Regions from separate parts of the Vibrio nigripulchritudo genome, predicted to be linked through region 2. Evidence: predicted binding sites of a transcription regulator. Region 2 holds the regulator's gene; each other region holds the start of a gene.

Region 1 (6,899 bases), 1.3 Mb from region 2:
GGCATCGGATCGTTGGTGTTGGTGGCATTAGAATCGTTTGCTCGTCAGGAAGGCGTGAAGCGCCTGGTGTGTAATGCCCGTGAAGATGCCATCGCATTTTACCAAAAGAACGGTTTTGAAAATCAGGGCGAATTGAGTGACGAACGTGGTCCGGTGCGTCACCAGCAAATGGTGAAATCGCTCGATCCGTTAGCGAATGTTCTCCGAAGACCAGACTGGTGTGCCGACTTGCAAGACCGCTGGGAAAGCCAGATTCCGATCAGCGACAAAATGGGCATCAAAATCAATCAGTATACTGGATACCGGTTTGAGTGCAGTGCTCAGTTGAACCCTAACCTCAACCCTCATAACACCATGTTCGCAGGCTCTGCATTTACGCTGGCAACATTAACGGGGTGGGGGATGACCTGGCTCTTAATGAAAGAACGTGGTTTAGAAGCCGATATCGTGTTGGTCGATAGCCAGATTCGTTACCGACATGCGGTAGAGCAGAACCCGATTGCCGCCACGTCTCTGGATGGCATCAGTGGGGACTTAGACAGGTTAGCGGCAGGCAGAAAAGCTCGTGTGGTCATTAACGTGTCGATCTACAGCGGCGAGCATGCAGCTGTGGAGTTTATTGGTACCTACATGCTGCTGCCAAATTACCAACAAATGCTGGGACGTTAGTCCTCAGTATTGTTATTACAGACTTCTCGCGTAATTGGGGCACTGGAAAGCGGTTCGTAACGCCAGTGCCCGCACTCTCCACTAAGTTGTAACCTTAATTCCCCATCTTCCGGGTGCACCAGATCCAGTTTCCCTTGCAAGCTTCCAGTAAAGTCGCTGCCCGCGATGTTGGATTCGCGGATATCAATTCGACCTCTGTCTACATCAATCAGCAAGTCTGAAACCAAAACGTCGGATGGTGCTTTCTTAGACAGCTCAAGTGGCACGGTCGGATCCATCAGTGCAGCGAAGTGAGAAGAGGTCAAAAGGTCACGAAACTGAGTTGAAACGAACCCTGAAATGCTGTGATTGAACGAAGTCTGGTCACCAGACAAACCTGAGAGCTCAAATTGGGTATCAGTCAGCCCAGACAAATCAAATGGAAGAGGATGAAGGTATCGCCAGGTTTCGATTGGAATGCCGTCTCCCTGAAATTTCAGTTTCCATGGGCGGCTGTATTGACGGAAATCCCATTGACCTTGAGCGCGAATTAATCCGTCGGTAACCGGAATAATGACTTTGTCGAGAAAACTGATGCCACCTTCTGAATGCGCTTCGATCAACAACTGAGAGCCGATGAGTTTGCCAAAGTTCGCACTGTTCGCGGTCAGTGCCAGATTCCCCTGCCACAGCCCCATCTGGCCATTTCTCAGAATGTCCAGTTGCTTACCCTGAACGTTTAGACCTGATATCTGGCGACGTGGCTCAGACTGTAAATCAATGTATTGCGCACGTTTAATGGCGAGTGAATCGATAGTCAGGTTGGCTAAGCGGTCGGTCTGTTCTTTAAAGGGTTGTAACGTCAGCTCGCTATCGGTGTGCCATTCAACCCCAGTAAGGTTTAACTGCGAAAGGTGCCAGGTGTCGGGAGTAAATTCTCCGTTGAGCTGAATATAGCCTTGCCCCATACCCACGTTGGCGCTGTTCACCACAATAAGATCAGGAGATAAAGTCGCTTCAATGACGGGCTCCAGCCAGAGTTGGTTAGCGAAATCAAGGCTCTCCGCGTCCAGAGACACGCTGCCAGATGGCTGTTTCCAAAGCTCGAACGGGAAGCGAATGTCCTCCAGCGTCATATCCGCCTGTACCATGGCGAAAGACGGAAACTCTAAGTCACTGCGAAGCACATCCACACGCTCAATGAAAATTTCATTGCTGTCTGCGTTTGCCCACTTAAACTTTTTCAGGGTTTTCCAGTCATCTTTGGTGACAGTCAGTTCATTGAGGGAAGCGCTCACCACGCGCCAGCGGTTTTCTTTCCATTCTGCCTGCCCGGACAGCGAGCCTCCACGCCAGTTGAAGGACAAACCATAAATTTTCTTGGTTTCAGCGAAAATATCTGCATCCAGCAGCGCGTTATTAAAGGCTTCATTCTGCCAGTAGATTTGGTCGGCACTGAGTTGAATCTCGCCGTACCAACGCCAGATGGGATGATCACTGACCACTGGATCTTTAATCTGGAATTTTAAGCCTCGTACGATCCACTCTGGGTTGGAAAAGTCTAAGTTATCGATCGCAAACTGATGAACACGAACGAAAGAGAGCGGGCGAATATTAGGCACACCTTTTTGCAGCTGCATACCACTGAGTTGCAGGCTGGCGATGCTCAGTTTGGTACCGCTGAGAATAGCCGGATCGAGCCAGATGTTCGCGGTTTCGATGAACATCGGTTCAGGTTCGGTAGAAAGTTCAACCCCATGCAAGGTGAGCTGATAGGGTGAAGTGTATTCAACTTGATCGATTTGGATGGACAAATTGCTTATCTGGTTTGCCACGAAATTGACCACAGGCGTGGCATAACGCGTGTACAAACTGGCATAGAGTGCCAAGGCTGAAACGACGATCAGCAGCAAGATCAAAACCACAAACGTGGAGGCTTTTCTCATGTCCCTTGTTCCAAATTCCTTAATCCAGCTTTCAGATTGGCTCAATTATCGATTGGATTCAATAAAAAGCCCCTCAAAAGAGGGGCTTGGTAATGGATTTGATAACTCAATCCGGTTTAATCAAGCTGTGGACCTGCTGCAACCAGAGACTTGCCCTCGTCGTTATCCGTGTACTGAGCAAAGTTATTGATGAAGCGTTGTGCTAAATCAGTTGCCTTGCTGTCCCACTGTAGTGGGTCTGTGTAGGTATCACGAGGGTCAAGGATTTCAGGATCCACTCCGTGAAGTGCCGTCGGAACTTCCAGGTTGAACACTGGAATCACTTTGGTATCAGCATGGTCAATCGAACCATCCAGAATCGCGTCGATGATGCCACGGGTATCCTGAATGGAGATACGCTTGCCTGTACCATTCCAACCGGTATTGACCAGGTAAGCTTCCGCGCCTGCTGCTTCCATACGTTTTACCAGTACTTCTGCGTACTGCGTTGGGTGTAGCGTCAGGAAGGCTGCGCCAAATGCCGCTGAAAACGTAGGTGTTGGCTCAGTAATGCCACGCTCAGTACCTGCCAGTTTGGCGGTAAAGCCAGACAGGAAGTGGTACTTAGTCTGCTCTGGTGTCAGTTTCGATACCGGAGGTAGCACACCAAACGCATCAGCTGTCAGGAAGATCACTTTCTGAGCGTGACCCGCTTTCGATACTGGTTTTACGATGTTTTCGATGTGATGGATAGGGTAAGAAACTCGGGTGTTCTCGGTTTTCGAACCGTCTTCAAAGTCGATAGAGCCATCAGCGCGAACGGTAACATTCTCTAGCAGTGCATCGCGGCGGATGGCATTGTAGATGTCGGGTTCCGCTTCTTTAGACAGGCGAATGGTCTTCGCGTAGCAACCGCCTTCGAAGTTAAAGATGCCATCGTCATCCCAACCGTGCTCATCATCACCAATCAACTGGCGTTTAGGGTCGGTTGAAAGTGTCGTTTTACCTGTGCCAGACAAGCCGAAGAATACAGCGACATCGCCGTCTTCACCGACATTGGCACTACAGTGCATGGATGCAATGCCTTTCAGAGGCAGCAAGTAGTTCATAACGGCAAACATGCCTTTCTTCATTTCGCCACCGTACCAAGTGCCGCCAATGATCTGGACGCGCTCAGTTAGGTTAAAGGCAATGAAGTTTTCTGAATTGAGACCTTGGGCTTCCCAGTTAGGGTTGGTCACTTTTGCACCGTTCATGACAACAAAGTCAGGTTCGAACGTTGCTAATTCTTCTTCTGTCGGGCGGATAAACATGTTTTTCACGAAGTGAGCCTGCCATGCGACTTCTGTGATGATGCGAACACTCAGGCGAGTGTCTGGGTTTGCACCACAGAAACCATCGATGACGAACAGACGTTTTCCTGAAAGCTGGTTGGTCACCAGATCACGCAATTCTGTCCACACTTCCTGATTAATGGGTTTGTTATCGTTTTTACCTTGATCAGACCACCACAGAGTGTCCTTGGTGGTGTCGTCCTTAACGATGTACTTATCCTTAGGGGAGCGACCAGTAAAAATACCAGTGTCTACAGCAACAGCACCAAGCTCGGTGACGGTGCCTTTTTCGTAGCCTTCCAGCTCTGGGCGAGTTTCTTCTTCGAACAACTGCTCATAACTAGGGTTACGTAAAACCTCAGTCACGCCAGTGATTCCGTGTTGGGTAAGATCAATGTGTGCAGCCTTTGTATGTTCCATAACGGTCATAGGTGCTCCTTGTAGGGTATAAATTGTAGGGATTTTGTAATTATTTATAGTTTTGTGCTCACCAATTTAGCAACTTTGAGCAAACTCAAATCAGGTCTTTTAATCATATATTATCCCCGAGGTGAGTGAGGTTTTTTTGCTCTTGTCACAGATTTGGTAGGGCTATTTTATCGCTCGCGCAATCCTTTGCGCTAGATCAAAAGAATTATTAATTTGACAAAAATAAGTATAGCGTACGGTGATATAAATGCGTGTTTTAGTAGCGAAAAAGCATAAAAAAAGCCGACATATTGTCGGCTTTCTAGTGATATTTTTGACGCTTATTAAAGTGTGAAAAATAATCAATTAATGAATGGTGTCGTTTCCATTACTGGCTTGCTCATAGAGCTCAGATACTTGTGATTCGTCGAACGAATAATTCGTGCCGCAGTAATCACAATGTAAAGAAACGGATCCTTCTGTCGCCAAAATGTCATTAATTTCATCTCGGGAAACTGTAATGATGGCAGCACCACTTCGCTCTCGTGAACAACCACAATGGAATTCAACAGGTTGGGGCTCAAACAATTGCACCTTTTCCTGATTGTATAAGCGATACAGCACTTCGTTTGCAGGCAGGCTGAACAGCTCTTCATTTTTAACCGTGTTGGTCAGTTGCTCAAGGTGCTCGAAGTCGTCAGGTGTGCCTGTGCCGTCTGGCATGATCTGAAGAAGCATACCTGCTGCATGCGGCTTGCCTTCAAATTCACCCAGGCGGAACCACAAACGAGTCTGAAGTTGCTCGGAACGTTCAAAGTAAGCTTCAAGCACTTCAGACAATGTTTCACCTTCCAGACCAACTACACCTTGATAGCGTTCGCCTTGTTTAGGTGCAATGGTAATCACTAAGTGACCTTTACCCATTAGCTGATGAAGGGTTGCATCTTCTGCTATGTCACCATCCCAACGTGCGACACCACGAACTTTCTGATCATGATCGCCATTAATTACCGCCAGAGACACAGGACCATCGCCCTGAAGCTGAAGGGTAATAGAGCCTTCAAATTTCAGTGTTGCGGTAAGCAGAGTCGTGGCGACGAGTAGCTCACCCAACAGGTTTTGTACCGGTGCTGGGTATTCCTTGCTTGAAATGATCTGTTGGTAGGTTTCGTCCAGTTGTACCAACTCGCCACGTACCGAAAGGTCTTCAAATAGGTAGCGATTCAAAAGGTTGTTTGACATGCGTGGAGCTCCAGCATTTATTGATTCTTAAACTTAATAATGTCACGACGCTGTTTTTTGTCCGGGCGTCTTTCCGGGCTTGGACTATAAAGTGCGTTAAGCTTTCTCTTCTGCGTGTTTTCTTCACGCTTTAGAATGCTCTCTTCAGTTTCGCGGTATAGCGTCTGAGCTTCTGGAGCGCCACGGCGTTGATCGGAAATCTTCTCAATCACTACCGTTTTTTCTTCATGCCCCTGTCTCAAAACGATCGTAGCACCAAGCTCTACAATCTTGCTCGGCTTTGAGCGTTGCCCATTATAATGGACTTTGCCGCCATCAACCATATTCCGTGCTATGGATCGCGTTTTGTAGAAACGGGCTGCCCAGAGCCACTTATCGAGCCGGACTGTGGCAGTATTTGAACTCATAGTAAATTCACGCCTCTAATGATTGACTTAACTAATGATTTACACAATGGTGACGATAACGGGGGTTTTCAACCTAAAATGGGATGAAACGTAAGCAGTCTGGAACCTGTTATTGTGAATTGTTGCTAATCTTTATAAGAACGATATTTGGTAACAATCAATTTATATGACAATGTGCAAACCTTTGTGTAGGCTTTGGCTTTTATTTATCAGACTGCCTAACCATTTCTGAAGTTTTAATACAGGGAGCGCATGATACATGTCATCGTCGTTGGTGCAAAAATATCAATTGGATCAGAAGTTCAGTGCTTTTCTTGCGCTTGCTGTAAAGCAGCAGGGAAAGTTGAGCGCTTGGGTGACATTATTACTGATCGCCATTTCTGCCTGGATTCTCGGGCAACTTAGCTGGCAGCTGATTCCACAAGACTCTGAAGTAGCGCGCTGGTCTCCAAACGCGGTGATTACTCAGCCTGGTCAGGGTTCGAGTAATGCGAATTCTGGCGATGCTGTTGCTTCACTGCTCGATGCCCATCTTTTTGGTCGCTATTCCGACAAACCCGCCGCGAAACCCAAACCAAAACCAGTAGTAAAAGACGCACCTAAAACGCGCTTGAGTTTAGTGCTGGTTGGCGTGGTGGCAAGTTCGGTTGAAGAAAGCAGCCTTGCCGTCATTGCTAACCGTGGTCAGCAGCAAACTTACGGTATTGGTGAGCAAATCGAAGGAACAAGAGCTTCGTTGAAAAATGTGCTAGTGGATCGCGTTATTATCGATAATCAGGGTCAAGATGAAACTTTGATGCTTGAAGGTGTCGAATACAGCAAGTTGGCACAGGAAAGTCAGCCACTGGCTCCACCACCACCTGATTCAAATGTTGGCGATTTGCCTGATGTGAACGAAATTGAGCAAATTCGACGCGAAATTTCGCAAAATCCAC
Region 2 (6,899 bases):
TAACGTTGGTAAAACAACGCCAACTCGGTTTCAAAATCGCTTAGTAAAGCGTGGTTATCCAAGTCCTCAGAGGAGATATGGCGCCCAGCACGCAGTGCGCTGTCTAAAGCAGGAAATAGCGGGTTAGAAATCGCTTTTGCCAGTTTCTCTGGCATATATTCTTCAGTATTTATCGATGACATTTGCTTGTACCTTCGCACCAAAATCGTTAATTGCCTGCCAGTCTGGCTGAATCGCTTGATAATCGGATTCGGAATAACCTAAGCGCACGGCTTGGTCGACAACGATTCTGGCTAAATCAAAGTGATGAGTCTGCGGGTGAGTAGACAGGTAGTCTTTCAGTACGATACCGAGATCAATCGGTGCCCCCTGCTCTTTGTGAACTCGAAGCATGTCACTGATGCGCTCCGATAACTCATCGTTCACTTGTTCAAATTCTTCGTATTCCACGTCCAATGGCACTTGCCCCATGACTTCATCGTCACGCAGCACAAGCGCTTCATCACGCATGTCTCGAAGCCTTTCGGCATCGGCGTAAGTCAGCATCCATGGTGCATCAAAGTACTCATTGACGGATTGACGCAGCCTTTGGCTAAAGGCGCGATTTTTATCCATATCAATGGCTGTACGGATGAATTTGTGCACGTGGCGGTCATAACCAATCCACAGGTCGATGGCTTGCTGACCCCAACTGATGATGCGGTCTAATTTCATCTGAAGACCGAAAAGCGCTTCCTCGACGAATTCCAGTTCGTCTTGCCCGTACACCAGTTCCTGAATATCAAGAAGCTGAGTCTGCATCTCGTCACCTGCCGCTTGCAGGGTGTCTTGCAGCTCTTTCAGGGTGTCGGACGTTTCACTCAACAAGGCTTCACAACTGTTGATGGCATCGCGCCAGTCTTGGTTTAGCAGTTCAGCAATCTGGTCTTTCACCGATTGCTGTTGTTCGTCCATTACGCGCTGGTTTAGGTCAATTTGGTCAAAGATCTCCCCTACGGAGTACTTAAGCACTCCGTATACGTTTTTCTTCCAGTGACCCGGCGTTCCGCCTTCTTTGGCAGCGGCAATGGCTTTTTCCATTTCATCCGCCACCATAGACAGCTGAATGGACAGCCGAAGCTTAGAAAATTCACGATGGCGTACGTAGTAGTCCGTAATTCCCACCGCTAAAGGTGACAAGCGATAAATACTCGCTCCCTCAGTCATTTCACTTGTAAAACGGCTTAGCAACTTTTGTTTAACCATTTCATTAATGGCGTTGTTCGCTCGAAATGCTGAGGCTTCCCCCGTGTCTTCAAATAAGCGGGTGACAATCGAGAACGCGTCGTGCAATTCTCCTTCACCCAGCTCTTCATCAAATCTCTCGTTACTTAAAACGGCTAACGCAATTAGAAAAGCCAGACGTTCAGTAGACAAGTTCAATGAGAAATCGTGTTGTTTTACCCAGCCAACCAATTCATCGATTGGTTGCTCTACAACATCTAGAGTTACATTACTCATTGTTCATCCTGTTATTGTGCCTTTCTTTTCGCCCATACGTGGATGTAGCGTCCTAAAGAAAGGTAAGGCTCCTGACGACACAGTTGTCTTTCAAGTGCCAGTACATCTTCAAATTGATAATCGCCCATGTACTCCATATTACCTATGTAGTCGTGGAAGGAGCGAATACCCGATTTACCACATATTTCAAATCCGGCGTCTTCTATCCACTGATAGACCTCTTCCGGCTTCAAACCTTTTTGAGGCTGAAGTTTAAAGCGTTTTCTGTGCGGCATTCCTTCTAAAATGTGAGGAATATTGCCGCAAATCACGTTTTTTAACACCAAACCATGGTGGTTGTAGAACATGATAGAGCCAATTCCACCCGGTTTGATTTGTTCAAGCACTTTTTCAAGCGCTGTTTTTGGGTCTCCTAACCACTCCATGACCGCATGGAAAAGCACCATATCAACTTTCTCTGTGAGGTGCTGTTCAATTTCTTGAACTGGAGAGTGAACTAGCTGATATTGGGAAAGCAAACCGTGTTTTTCAATGTCTGCCCTAGCCAGTTTTAGCATTTCAGAAGATAGATCACAGAGTGTGACATCGTGTCCGCGTTGGGCAATTTTTTGCGACATTTGCCCAAGACCACCGCCTGCATCAAGGATTTTTAATCGGCGGCTTTCATCATTGAGCTCACTTAATGCTACAATTAAATCTTCCCAAACAATGGTTTGACGTATATCACCTTTCTCGGATCCGTAGATATTTTTTGCGAATTTGTGGGCAATATCGTCGAAATTACGATCTTCTGTCACTGTGGCTTAGGTTATTATGGCTATTCGTGCCGCTTATTCTGTCACAGGATAAGAAGTAATAAAGGCTTCATCGCCTTTTTCATAATCAAGTGATGATTTTTCGGGCTATTTAAGTATGTTTGAGCTGAAAAAAGTGTTTTCTGCGCTGCTGATGCCGCTCCCAGGCTTTTTGATAATTGGGGTGGTAGGGTTATTGTTGGTCATGTTCACGTTGAAACGCGGTACAGGCTGTTTTCTTATTTTCTTATCTTTTGCTGGTATTTTTCTCTCCTCTTTCCAACCTGTTGCCAGCAGTTTACTGATGCCCATGGAGCGCCAACACAAAGGATTTTTACCCGTTGAAGGAACCATTGATTATGTCATGGTATTGGGAAGCGGACATGTTGTTGATGATGATATTCCTCCAACTTCAGAATTGAGCCGTACGGCATTAATGAGGCTTTCAGAGGGTATTCGTATTTTACGCATGTACCCCGGAGCGAAGCTCATTTTATCTGGCTATGCTGGTGGGTCTGAAATCAGCAATGCACGTATGATGGCTAAGGTCGCACTCGCTCTTGGCGTTGCCAAGCCCGATATTATCTTACTGGAAACAGCAAAAGACACTTGGGAAGAAGCCAGACAAGCCTCGGTATTCGTTAATAATAAGAAGCTCGTTCTGGTGACATCTGCCAGCCATATGACGCGAGCATTGCGTGAATTTCATGATGCAGGTATGGACCCCACCCCTGCCCCAACCAATTTCCTAGCTTCCAACGGTGCGATGTTGCCTTGGAACAAATACCGACCACAAGCTAAGTACCTAGAATGGACCGAAACCTATTGGCATGAGCGTTTAGGGCTTTGGTGGCAAACCCTTCGTGATTTTGCAACCAACTCAAATGCTCAGTTAAACGAAGCATCCTAAGTGCTTTGAAATTATGAAATTAAAAAACCGAGGCTTTAACCTCGGTTTTTTTGTTTATCATATTGAACGTTCGAACTTAGTCCCCAGCAAACATGTAACCTTCTCCGTGAACCGTCACAAAGATTTGTGGGTTCTTCGGGTCGAATTCCATTTTGGCTCTCATTCTTCTGATCAGAACATCTATCGTACGATCATTTGGTGCATCAACTCGATGACTGATCATATTCAAAATACGTTCACGACTTAACACCTTGTTAGGATGAGAAGACAAAGCAACCAGTAATTCATACTCTGCTTTAGTGAGTTTTACAGGCTCACCATTTTTGCTCAACGCCCGACGTTGAATGTCGAATGTCCATTCACCAAATCGAATGAGCTGACCAGATTCTTCTTTCTGATCGGCTCGTGCTGGTACATGTCGCGCTGCAGAAATTCTCCACAATAGGTTCTTCACTCGAACCAACAGCTCGCGTAATTCAAAAGGTTTTGTCACATAATCATCAGCACCCATTTCGAGCCCAACGATTTTATCAATGCTATCCGTGCGTCCTGTGACGAGAATGATCCCTATATCAGATTGGCTACGTAGTTCACGAGTTAGCATCAGCCCGTCTTCACCTGGTAGGTTGATGTCCAGCATGACCAAATCAACCGAGTTTTCTGTCAGTGCAGAACGCATTTGTTCTCCACTTTCAGCTTCACTCACCTGATAGCCTTCATTCTGGAAATATCCCACCAATTTACTTCGGGTAACCACATCGTCTTCTACGACTAATACGTGATAGCTCATTTACACCACTTTCTTTTGTATTTATAAGGTTTAATTTGTTCGTCGTTATAATTGAAAAAAAGACAAACTCGCCACAGTTTATTTGCGACTCTTTATATTCTATTCACAAATCGTTACATTTCTAGCGAATTCACTAAAATCGAGTTAATTTCCTAACTTTTATTGATTCAAAACAACCTATCCGTTCCTGTTAACAATCCTCTATTTCCTTTCATTTTTCGCCATTCTTTGGAATAGTTCTGTTCATTTTTATCCGTTAAAATTGCGTCATCTATTTCGTCCGGAGTGTTAACGCCATGCAAGAAACCAAATTATTCAATGAGAAGCGAGCGGAAATATATTGGTGGCTATCGAGTTTATTTGCTCGTGAGATGAGTGATGAAGAACTTGCGAAATATCAAACTGCTGAAATTCGGGGTTTTATTGGTGGCTTGGCAGAAAACAGTGCGCTCAACTCAGCAGCTACACGCTTGATCGAAGCGTTGAATAAACTGCAAGACCGCGAAGATGCAAGGCTGGAGCTTGCGGCTGATTTTTGTGGGTTGTTCCTGACCACCGATAAGCACGCGGCACTGCCCTACGCATCCATTTACCACTCAGGTCTGTTAAATGGCGAACCAACCAGACAGATGGAAGCGCTATTGCTTGAAAAAAACATCGCGATGATGGAAGGGTTCAAAGAGCCTGCCGATCACCTTGCAATTCAATTAGATTTCCTAGGTAATTTGATTGTTAAATCAAACGAAATTCTCAATGAAGAAGCGCTTGAAAAAGCACTGTTGGAACAGAAAGATTTTATTGAAACACATCTTATGACATGGCTGCCACAGTTTAATGAAAACTGTCAAAAGTATGATGACTTTGGTTTCTATGCCTCTGTTTCTCAGCTTTTAATAGACTTCATCCGATTGGACTGCGATTACATAGCTGGAGAATAGGTATACCAAAGCCACTGCGAGATATTTGGTGATAATACATGAGATATAAACCTAGTTGCTTAATTCGAATTCGTTATCTTCATAAATGTGACACTTGGTATAAATTTTTACGAATCCGTCCATTGTCTAATGCCGAATTAAAGACTAAGATCGTGATCGCAAACGATAAAATATGAAATCGCTGAAATGTTTAACCTAAGCCGCTGTTTTAATAGCGGTTTTTGTGTTTTTAGCCGAATTTAAATAATACAATTAAAATCCGCCCGCTGAATTTTGATTTTACCTCTCAGCCAGGCTCTACAGGATATTTGTTTTATGGCCACAATTAAAGATGTCGCACGACTAGCCGGAGTATCGACTACAACGGTATCCCACGTTATTAACAAAACTCGCTTTGTCGCTGAAGCCACACAAGAAAAAGTAAAAAAAGCAGTCGATGAACTGAACTACGCACCAAGTGCAGTAGCGCGAAGCCTAAAATGCAATACCACACGAACGATAGGAATGTTGGTTACACAATCAAGCAACCCGTTTTTTGCCGAGGTTGTTGATGGTGTAGAAAGCTACTGTTACCGACAAGGCTACACACTCATTTTATGTAACACTGGTGGTATCTACGAAAAGCAACGCGACTACATCCGTATGCTGGCAGAAAAACGCGTCGATGGCATCTTAGTCATGTGTTCTGATCTGACTGAAGATCTTCGCGAAATGCTGGATGCACATGCCTCTATTCCTAAGGTCATCATGGACTGGGGTCCTGAAAGTTCTCAGGCTGATAAGATTATTGATAACTCCGAAGAAGGGGGCTATCTGGCAACCAAGTATTTGCTCGAAAATGGTCACACTGACATTGCTTGTTTAACTGGTCACGAAGAAAAGGTGGCGTGTATCGAGCGTGTTGAAGGTTACAAACGCGCACTGAATGAATTTGGCGTGGAGTTCAACCAAGAACGAATTCTTGTGGGTAACTTTGAGTGTGACACAGCCGTTATCGCAGCAGACAAGATCCTAGCAATGGACAAACGCCCAACTGCTGTGTTCTGTTTTAACGACCTTATGGCACTAGGTGTGATTAGCCGTTTGCAGGAGAATGGTTTGCGTGTTCCTGATGACATATCAATCATCGGTTACGACAACATTGAACTGTCTGGGTATTTCTCCCCTCCCCTGACTACCGTTCACCAGCCAAAACGTCGTGTCGGGAAAACCGCATTTGAAATCTTACTTCAGCGAATCAAAGACAAAGAGCATGATAAGAGAATCTTCGAAATGCATCCGGAGATCATAGAGCGAAGTTCTGTTAAAAAGTTAAATTGATTTAGTTAATTCTAATAAAGCCTGGTTATAATCCAGGCTTTTTGCGTTTTTGGTCAAATAAGAAACAATATTTATATCTATGCATTTATTTTTTGGATTAAGATCACACTAGAGGCATCTCGATGTGATTCTTGTTCAATTTTTTCTCTATGATTTTACTGTCACGCACAGGGCAAACCATTTGAAAAAGTGGGACGCAAAGCTTCCGGCCTAAATGGATGTATAAAAAATCCAAATGGTAGCGGGGTTGCCGATGGCAAATATGCATACTTCTTTTCCAGAGTTAACCGAACTCTGACATCTGGCTGCATCACTTTGCTATTTTTTCTCGGACCTGAACTTAGTAGTGGCATAACTTCTTTAGCCGAGACAGTACAGCATGGATAAACCAATACTTAAAAACTCATTGAAGCTATTTGAACCATTAGGGACGATTAAATCACGTTCAATGTTTGGTGGTTTTGGCATTTTTGCCGACGACACTATGTTCGCCTTAGTAGTTCAAAACACGTTACATATCAGAGCTGACTCAAAAAGTGCTCAAAAGTTCGAGCAACAAGGTCTAAAGCCTTACGTTTACAAAAAGCGTGGATTCCCGGTCGTCACCAAGTATTTTGCCCTCCCAGAAATCAGCTGGGAAAATACTG
Region 3 (6,899 bases), 1.5 Mb from region 2:
GGCAGCCGGTACTGCGACCGTTACCCAAGCTTCACGCGGGATTGCGTTTCGTAGGCTACCACCACGGAAATCGATTAGACGTAGATCCAGTTCTTGTGCATGACCTGCCAGGAAGCGAGCGAATAGTTTGTTCGCATTGCCGCGACCAGTGTGGATATCACAACCAGAGTGACCACCCTTTAGACCTTTCAGTGTGAGCAGGCGAGTCACGTAACCTTCCGGAAGCGCTTCACGGGTGATGTCGAATGTGATTGAGCCATCGATACCACCGGCACAACCCATGTAAACTTCGCCTTCTTGCTCGGAATCAGTGTTAAGAAGGATATCGCCTTCCAACCAGCCTTTTTCCAGACCAAAAGCACCCGTCATACCAGCTTCTTCGTCAATGGTTAGCAGCACTTCCAAAGGACCGTGCTTAATATCATCTGATGCCAGAACCGCCAGACAAGAAGCCATACCGATACCGTTGTCAGAACCTAGGGTAGTGCCTTTCGCCGTAACCCACTCGCCGTCGATATATGGTTGGATAGGGTCTTTTGTGAAGTCGTGGTCAGTGTCTTCGTTTTTCTGAGGCACCATATCAATGTGTGCTTGAAGAACCACGCCTTTTTTATTTTCCATACCAGGAGTTGCTGGCTTTTTGATGAAGATGTTTCCTGTCGGGTCGCGCTTTACATCAAAACCTTGTTCAGTCGCCCAATTAACGATGTATTGCGCGAGCTCTTCTTCATGTTTGGAAGGGTGAGGGATTGAACAAATCTTGTCGAAAAACTGCCAAAGTTTAGCGGGTTGCAACTGGCTGATTTCAGAATGGAACTCAGACACGGAAAACTCCTTTATTTTTTGAATACTGACAGGATGAAATTGTAAGTGGAGAGCAGGAAGCTAACCAAAAATCGCAACCATAGAACTGATTGCCACATTTCATCCTAATCAGCTCTGTGACGATGGGCTTAGAATACCATTTCCCTATCGGATTTACGTACCAATTCTCAATCTAATCTTTAGCAAGTGCGTAACAAATAGTTGGCAGCACCCATTTTGGTGATGGATATATCAAAATTTCTCGTAAGTTGTTATGAAATAAGTTTTATTAATAAATTGTCATTATTTGATATTTTTGTAATTAAATTACATTGATAATTTGATTTATCGCAACTTTCGAAGTTTTTTGTGATCTGGATCGATTTAGATCTTGTAATTATTTTTCGCGATGGTATATTGGCAACCAACTTCAGAGATGAAGAGAAAATGCTCAAAGGATGAGTCCGTTTATCGCCTCCAAGGAACTGAGAATCAACTTCTGTTTAATTGATTTAAAGGTGATAGCTATGAAAGGTTTACCGTCTGCGATGTTCTGGAATGTACCATCTATTTACACAGGTAACTTCGCATACCCAACCAGCTTTGGTTACTAGTCATAATCAAAGTGTGATTGAACTAATTGTTCACCCCTATAATTGGAATTCATATATAACCCAGTTTTTTTGCTGTCGGGATATCAAGATTCTACCGCCACTCAAGTTGAGTGGCGTTTTTTTATGCCTAAGAAATTCCCATTCCGTGACTTTTACCTCACATAAGCCTGCAATTTCATAACAGGCTCATTTTTAAACACTACCGTCACCAAATTTCTACGAAATGTGTACTTAGTCTAACAATGTGTTCATATTTCAACCTACAATGATGAGCTCTATGCGAAGACGGCATAGTCAAAAGTTAAGGGATTAAGTGATTGATATAAATGGTAAAGATGTGACTTGCATTCTTTATGAGTTATAGAGAAAGGGTAGAGCTTTAATTCTAGCTAGAATTTGATATTTGATATCTTTATAATTCGCGCCAATCGATTACGCAAACGTTTATTTTACACATTTTTAGGGACTCGATTATGCTCGAAAGGCTATTCAAATTGAGTGAGCACAATACCAGCGTGCGCACGGAAATCATTGCCGGGTTGACTACCTTCCTCACCATGGCTTACATCATTTTTGTTAACCCAGCAATTCTTGCTGATGCGGGTATGGATCGCGGTGCGGTATTTGTCGCGACCTGTCTTGCCGCAGCGGTGGGTTGTTTCATTATGGGTTTTGTTGCCAACTATCCGATTGCTCAGGCTCCGGGAATGGGCTTGAACGCCTTTTTCACCTATTCCGTTGTTTTAGGAATGGGTCATACGTGGCAAGTCGCACTGGCAGCTGTATTTGTCTCCGGTATTTTATTCATTCTTCTTAGCGTATTTAAGATTCGTGAGTGGATCATTAACTCCATTCCAATGTCTTTAAGAACGGGTATTTCTGCTGGTATCGGTTTGTTTTTGGCGTTTATCGGTCTTAAAAATGCGGGTATTGTTGTTGATAACCCAGCAACGTTTGTCTCTTTAGGTGCGATTACTTCTCTTCCTGCTGTTCTGGCTTCTTTGGGTTTTTTCCTGACGATTGCTCTGGTACATAAAGGTGTGAAAGGCTCTGTAATGATCGCGATTCTGGCGATCACCGGTCTGGGTCTGGCATTTGGTGATGTGCAGTGGGGCGGCGTAGTTTCAATGCCACCAAGCATTGCGCCAACATTCATGCAACTGGATTTCTCTGCCGTATTTGAAATTGGCATGATTTCTGTGGTGTTTGCATTCTTGTTTGTCGATTTGTTTGATACAGCAGGGACTCTGGTTGGCGTTGCACAAAAAGCTGACCTGATTCAGAAAGATGGCAAAATTCCTCGCCTGAACCGTGCCCTTCTTGCGGATTCGACCGCTACCTCTGTGGGTGCTGTTCTGGGTACGTCGAACACGACTTCTTACATCGAAAGTGTATCTGGTGTTGCTGCGGGTGGTCGCACAGGTTTAACGGCGGTTGTAGTTGGCATTTTGTTCTTACTTGCTTTATTCTTCTCGCCATTAGCTGGCATGATCCCCGCTTATGCGACAGCAGGTGCGCTATTTTATGTTGCAATCCTAATGCTCTCTGGCTTGGTTAGTATCGACTGGCGCGATCTGACTGAAGCGGCTCCTGTTGTTGTGACGTGTCTTCTTATGCCTTTAACCTTCTCAATCGCAGATGGTATCGCATTAGGCTTTATCGCTTATGCGGCAATCAAAGGTTTAAGTGGTAAAGCGAAAGATGTGTCCATAAGTGTTTGGGTGATGGCAGCCATCTTCACAATTAAATTCGTTCTTAGCGCAGCTTAAGATTTCGTCTAAACAGGTTTATAACAATTATGAGTAACAAATTTATCATCTCCTGGGACAACATGCAGATGTACTGTCGTCAGCTTGCCGAGCGTCAAATGCCTGCTGAACAATGGAAAGGCATTATTGGTGTGAGTCGCGGTGGCCTGGTTCCAGCAGCTATTTTGGCGCGTGAACTGGGTATTCGCTATGTAGATACCGTGTGCATCTCTAGCTATGATCACGACCATCAGCGTGACATGACAGTTCTGAAAGCACCAGAAGGAGACGGTGAAGGTTTCCTGATTGTTGATGACCTGGCAGACAGTGGTGATACTGCGCGTAAAATCCGCGATATGTATCCAAAAGCAAAGCTGATTACTGTGTGTGCGAAGCCAGCAGGTATAGACCTCGTTGACGATTACATTGTTGATATTCCTCAGGACACGTGGATTGAGCAGCCATGGGATATGTCGCTTACCTTTGTTGATCCAATCAACAAGTAATCGCTAATCCGAAGCTGAATGCTTCATCAGACACTCAAATTTTCAAAATGACCCTGCTATAGGGTCATTTTTTTTATTACTATTAGGGACAAAGTTTCCCAATTCCACTGAAAAAGATCCTTGCCTTATGTCCATATCTGAAGAGCAAACCAGCAAAAACCTTTCAGAAGAACTGTTCCAGAATCACCGCCAAGCTAAAGAAACGTCAGCCCTTGTTCGCTACATGCCCAGCAATGAATCCTATCTGGATAAAAAGCGTGAAGAGCAGGGAGAGTCATGGTATCGAACGCTAAGAAAAATGCAGTGGATTTGGCAGGGAATCGAACCATTGGAGTTGGAAAGCGTTTTATCTCGTATCGCCTCATCTGATCATTCACGAACTCACGATGAATGGCTGGATACCGTGATGGGGTATCACTCGGGAAACTGGACGTATGAATGGATTCATCAAGGAATGATCAATCAGAAAAAAGGCGATGAGCTGAAGGGCGAGGAGGCTAGCAACGCTTACTTCAATGCTAGCTTGTGTTTCAGCATTGCTGGGTATCCGCATATCAAAGGGGATAGCTTATCTATACAGGCTCAGATTCTGGTTCACAAAGCGTATGACAAGGCGATGGAGCACAGCCAATACGTGACTAAGAAAGTCGAAGTGCCTTTTGGTAAACGGAAAATTAAGGCCAATTTGCATTTGCCTCATACCGATAGGCAGCTGCCAGTCGTGATTGTCAGTGCTGGGCTAGACAGCTTACAGTCGGATATGTGGCGACTGTTCAGAGATTACCTTGCGCCAAATGATATCGCTATGCTGACTCTGGATATGCCTTCAATAGGGCACAGCAGTCACTGGGATCTGACTGAAGATTCGAGTTGTCTCCATAAAGCCGTATTGGATGAGCTACCTAACCTGCCTTGGGTTGATCACTTTAAAGTAGGGTTGGTCGGGTTCCGGTTTGGTGGCAATGCTGCGGTAAGGTTGAGCTTCTTGGAGCAAGACAGAATCAAAGCTTGCGTTGCTCTTGGGGCGCCAATTCATGATGTTCTTTCATCCACGGATAAGCTGCTTCAAATGCCGAAGATGTATTTGGACATGCTGGCTTCTCGTCTGGGTAAGGATGTTGTTGATATCCACAGCCTGGCGGGACAAATGAGAGCTTGGTCGTTAAAAGCTCAAGGTTTCTTAAGTAGCCGACGTACTCAGGTGCCCATTTTGGCAATAGGACTGGAAGGAGACCCAGTTTCTCCCTATTCCGATAACAAACTGGTGTCATTTTTTAGTCAAGGTGGCAAGGCAAAGAAAGTGTCTTCTAAATCAATTTCGCAAGGATATGAGGAAGCTCTCTCATTGGCGATGCAATGGCTAAAAGATGAACTAAAATAATGACTTTTGATCTATTTTAGTCAATGATTAAGTATATCTATCCAATTTATCCTGCGCATGAATTGGCAGATATCCATGCTCTGGCAGGTAGCAATTGAGCATGGAAAAAACTAATAAATCTAAAAACTGAAATGGAGATTCAATATGGCTGAAAATACTGCGAATCCCACACACTTTCGTTTGCTATCGGCTCTAAAAGCGATAGGTCCGTACTTGCGAGAGAAGGAATCTCAGGAAGGTCATTACTTGTTTGATTGCTTGTCTGTTTGCGTTAATGACAAAAAGTCACCGGAGGAGAGAGAATTTTGGGGGTGGTGGTTAGATTTCGACAAGCAGGAAGAAGGCTTCGTCGCTAACTACAGTTTAGGGCTCTACAATCTTGAAGGTAATTGGGAAGCGAAAGCTATTCCCAAAAAAGCACAGGATGAAGTCACCAGAACCTTGGAAGACTTTGATAAAAAACTGAAAAAAGCGTTATCTGAGCGATTTGAAATTGATTATGAATTGCATAAAGAATCAGTAGAAGTCACTTAAATCACGCATTTGAATTGCTTCATGCATAAAAAGGCGCATTTTTGCGCCTTTTCTTCTTGTTAAAACCTCACTTCATTGTTACAACATCTGTTCTTCGTTTGTTTTAACCAAATTGACAATGACAATGAATCAAAAAATCGGGAAAGCCTCCCAAACTCAAACTATCGTGGTGAAATTAGGAACCAGTGTGCTGACAGGTGGCACTTTGGAGATCAATCGACCCCACATGGTTGAGCTAGTCAGACAATGTGCAGAGTTGAAAAAGCAAGGTCACTCTGTGGTTCTGGTTTCTTCTGGTGCTATTGCAGCAGGCAGAGAGCATTTAGGCTACCCGACATTGCCCAACAACATGTCGAGTAAGCAATTACTGGCAGCGGTTGGGCAAAGCCGATTGATCCAAACTTGGGAATCGTTGTTTGATTTATTTGGTCTTAAAATCGGTCAAATGTTGTTAACTCGCGCCGATCTGGAAGACAGAGAAAGGTTTCTCAATGCACGTGATACCATTCAGGCTTTGGTCGAGAATGACATTATCCCAATTGTGAATGAGAACGATGCAGTTGCAACTTCTGAAATCAAAGTCGGGGACAACGACAACCTGTCTGCGCTGGTCGGCATTCTGTGCAGCGCTGATAAGCTTCTGCTTCTGACCGATCAGCCAGGTCTGTTTACAGCTGATCCACGAAAAGACCCAAACGCAGAACTCATTAAAGAAGTGAAAACGATTGATGACACGCTACGCAAGATTGCGGGTGGCAGTGGCACAACGTTGGGGACAGGGGGCATGGCGACCAAGCTTCAGGCTGCTGACATTGCAAGACGAGCAGGGATTGAAGTGATCATTGCCGCAGGCAGTGGGCAAAATGTCATTTTTGATGCTCTGAGCCCATCGCCACAAGGTACCCGATTCTTACCTCTGGAAGAGTCTTTAGAAAACCGTAAGCGTTGGATTCTGGCGGGTCCCGCCGCCAGTGGCGACATTATTATTGATGAAGGTGCCGTTAACGCTGTAATCACCCGTGGAAGCAGTTTACTCGCCAAAGGTGTGGTTAATGTCAGTGGTTCATTTGCACGTGGTGAAGTGGCGAGAGTCACAACATCGGGCGGGCAGCTCGTCGCGAAAGGAATCGCGAGTTATTCAAGTGGCGATCTCGCCAAGATTATTGGAAAACACAGCAAAGATATCAGTGCGATATTAGGTTATGAGTACGGTGCAGAAGTCATTCACCGCGATGATCTTGTTGTGATTCAAGAATAAGTTTTAAGGAGAAAAGTCGTGAATTTAACAAATATGGGGAAAGCAGCAAAAGAC

The links. The regulator PurR, encoded in region 2, represses purine synthesis genes. The targets are predictions, from matches to a motif close to TNANGNAAACGTTTNCNTNA.
Region 1: pckA (phosphoenolpyruvate carboxykinase (ATP)) is a predicted target of PurR. The motif match lies at 4,511-4,530, and genes of this name have one in related genera.
Region 3: QMG91_RS13465 (NCS2 family permease) is a predicted target of PurR. The motif match lies at 1,851-1,870, and genes of this name have one in related genera.

What each region holds. Positions count from the first base shown of each region.
Region 1 is NZ_AP027049.1:130,214-137,112, forward strand. Features, by position in the region: gene QMG91_RS00615 (bifunctional GNAT family N-acetyltransferase/hotdog fold thioesterase) at 1-669, shown strand, start outside; gene QMG91_RS00620 (AsmA family protein) at 666-2,594, opposite strand; gene pckA (phosphoenolpyruvate carboxykinase (ATP)) at 2,711-4,336, opposite strand; gene hslO (Hsp33 family molecular chaperone HslO) at 4,682-5,557, opposite strand; gene hslR (ribosome-associated heat shock protein Hsp15) at 5,575-5,964, opposite strand; gene gspC (type II secretion system protein GspC) at 6,224-6,899, shown strand, end outside.
Region 2 is NZ_AP027049.1:1,425,893-1,432,791, reverse strand. Features, by position in the region: gene mukE (chromosome partition protein MukE) at 1-182, opposite strand, end outside; gene mukF (chromosome partition protein MukF) at 163-1,500, opposite strand; gene cmoM (tRNA uridine 5-oxyacetic acid(34) methyltransferase CmoM) at 1,512-2,297, opposite strand; gene elyC (envelope biogenesis factor ElyC) at 2,413-3,204, shown strand; gene torR (two-component system response regulator TorR) at 3,281-3,994, opposite strand; gene torD (molecular chaperone TorD) at 4,291-4,932, shown strand; gene purR (HTH-type transcriptional repressor PurR) at 5,248-6,252, shown strand; cyclic di-GMP riboswitch class I at 6,414-6,507, shown strand; gene QMG91_RS06750 (TfoX/Sxy family DNA transformation protein) at 6,632-6,899, shown strand, end outside.
Region 3 is NZ_AP027049.1:2,929,066-2,935,964, reverse strand. Features, by position in the region: gene QMG91_RS13470 (aminoacyl-histidine dipeptidase) at 1-825, opposite strand, end outside; gene QMG91_RS13465 (NCS2 family permease) at 1,892-3,187, shown strand; gene gpt (xanthine phosphoribosyltransferase) at 3,217-3,672, shown strand; gene frsA (esterase FrsA) at 3,800-5,053, shown strand; gene crl (sigma factor-binding protein Crl) at 5,198-5,587, shown strand; gene proB (glutamate 5-kinase) at 5,706-6,845, shown strand; gene QMG91_RS13440 (glutamate-5-semialdehyde dehydrogenase) at 6,864-6,899, shown strand, end outside.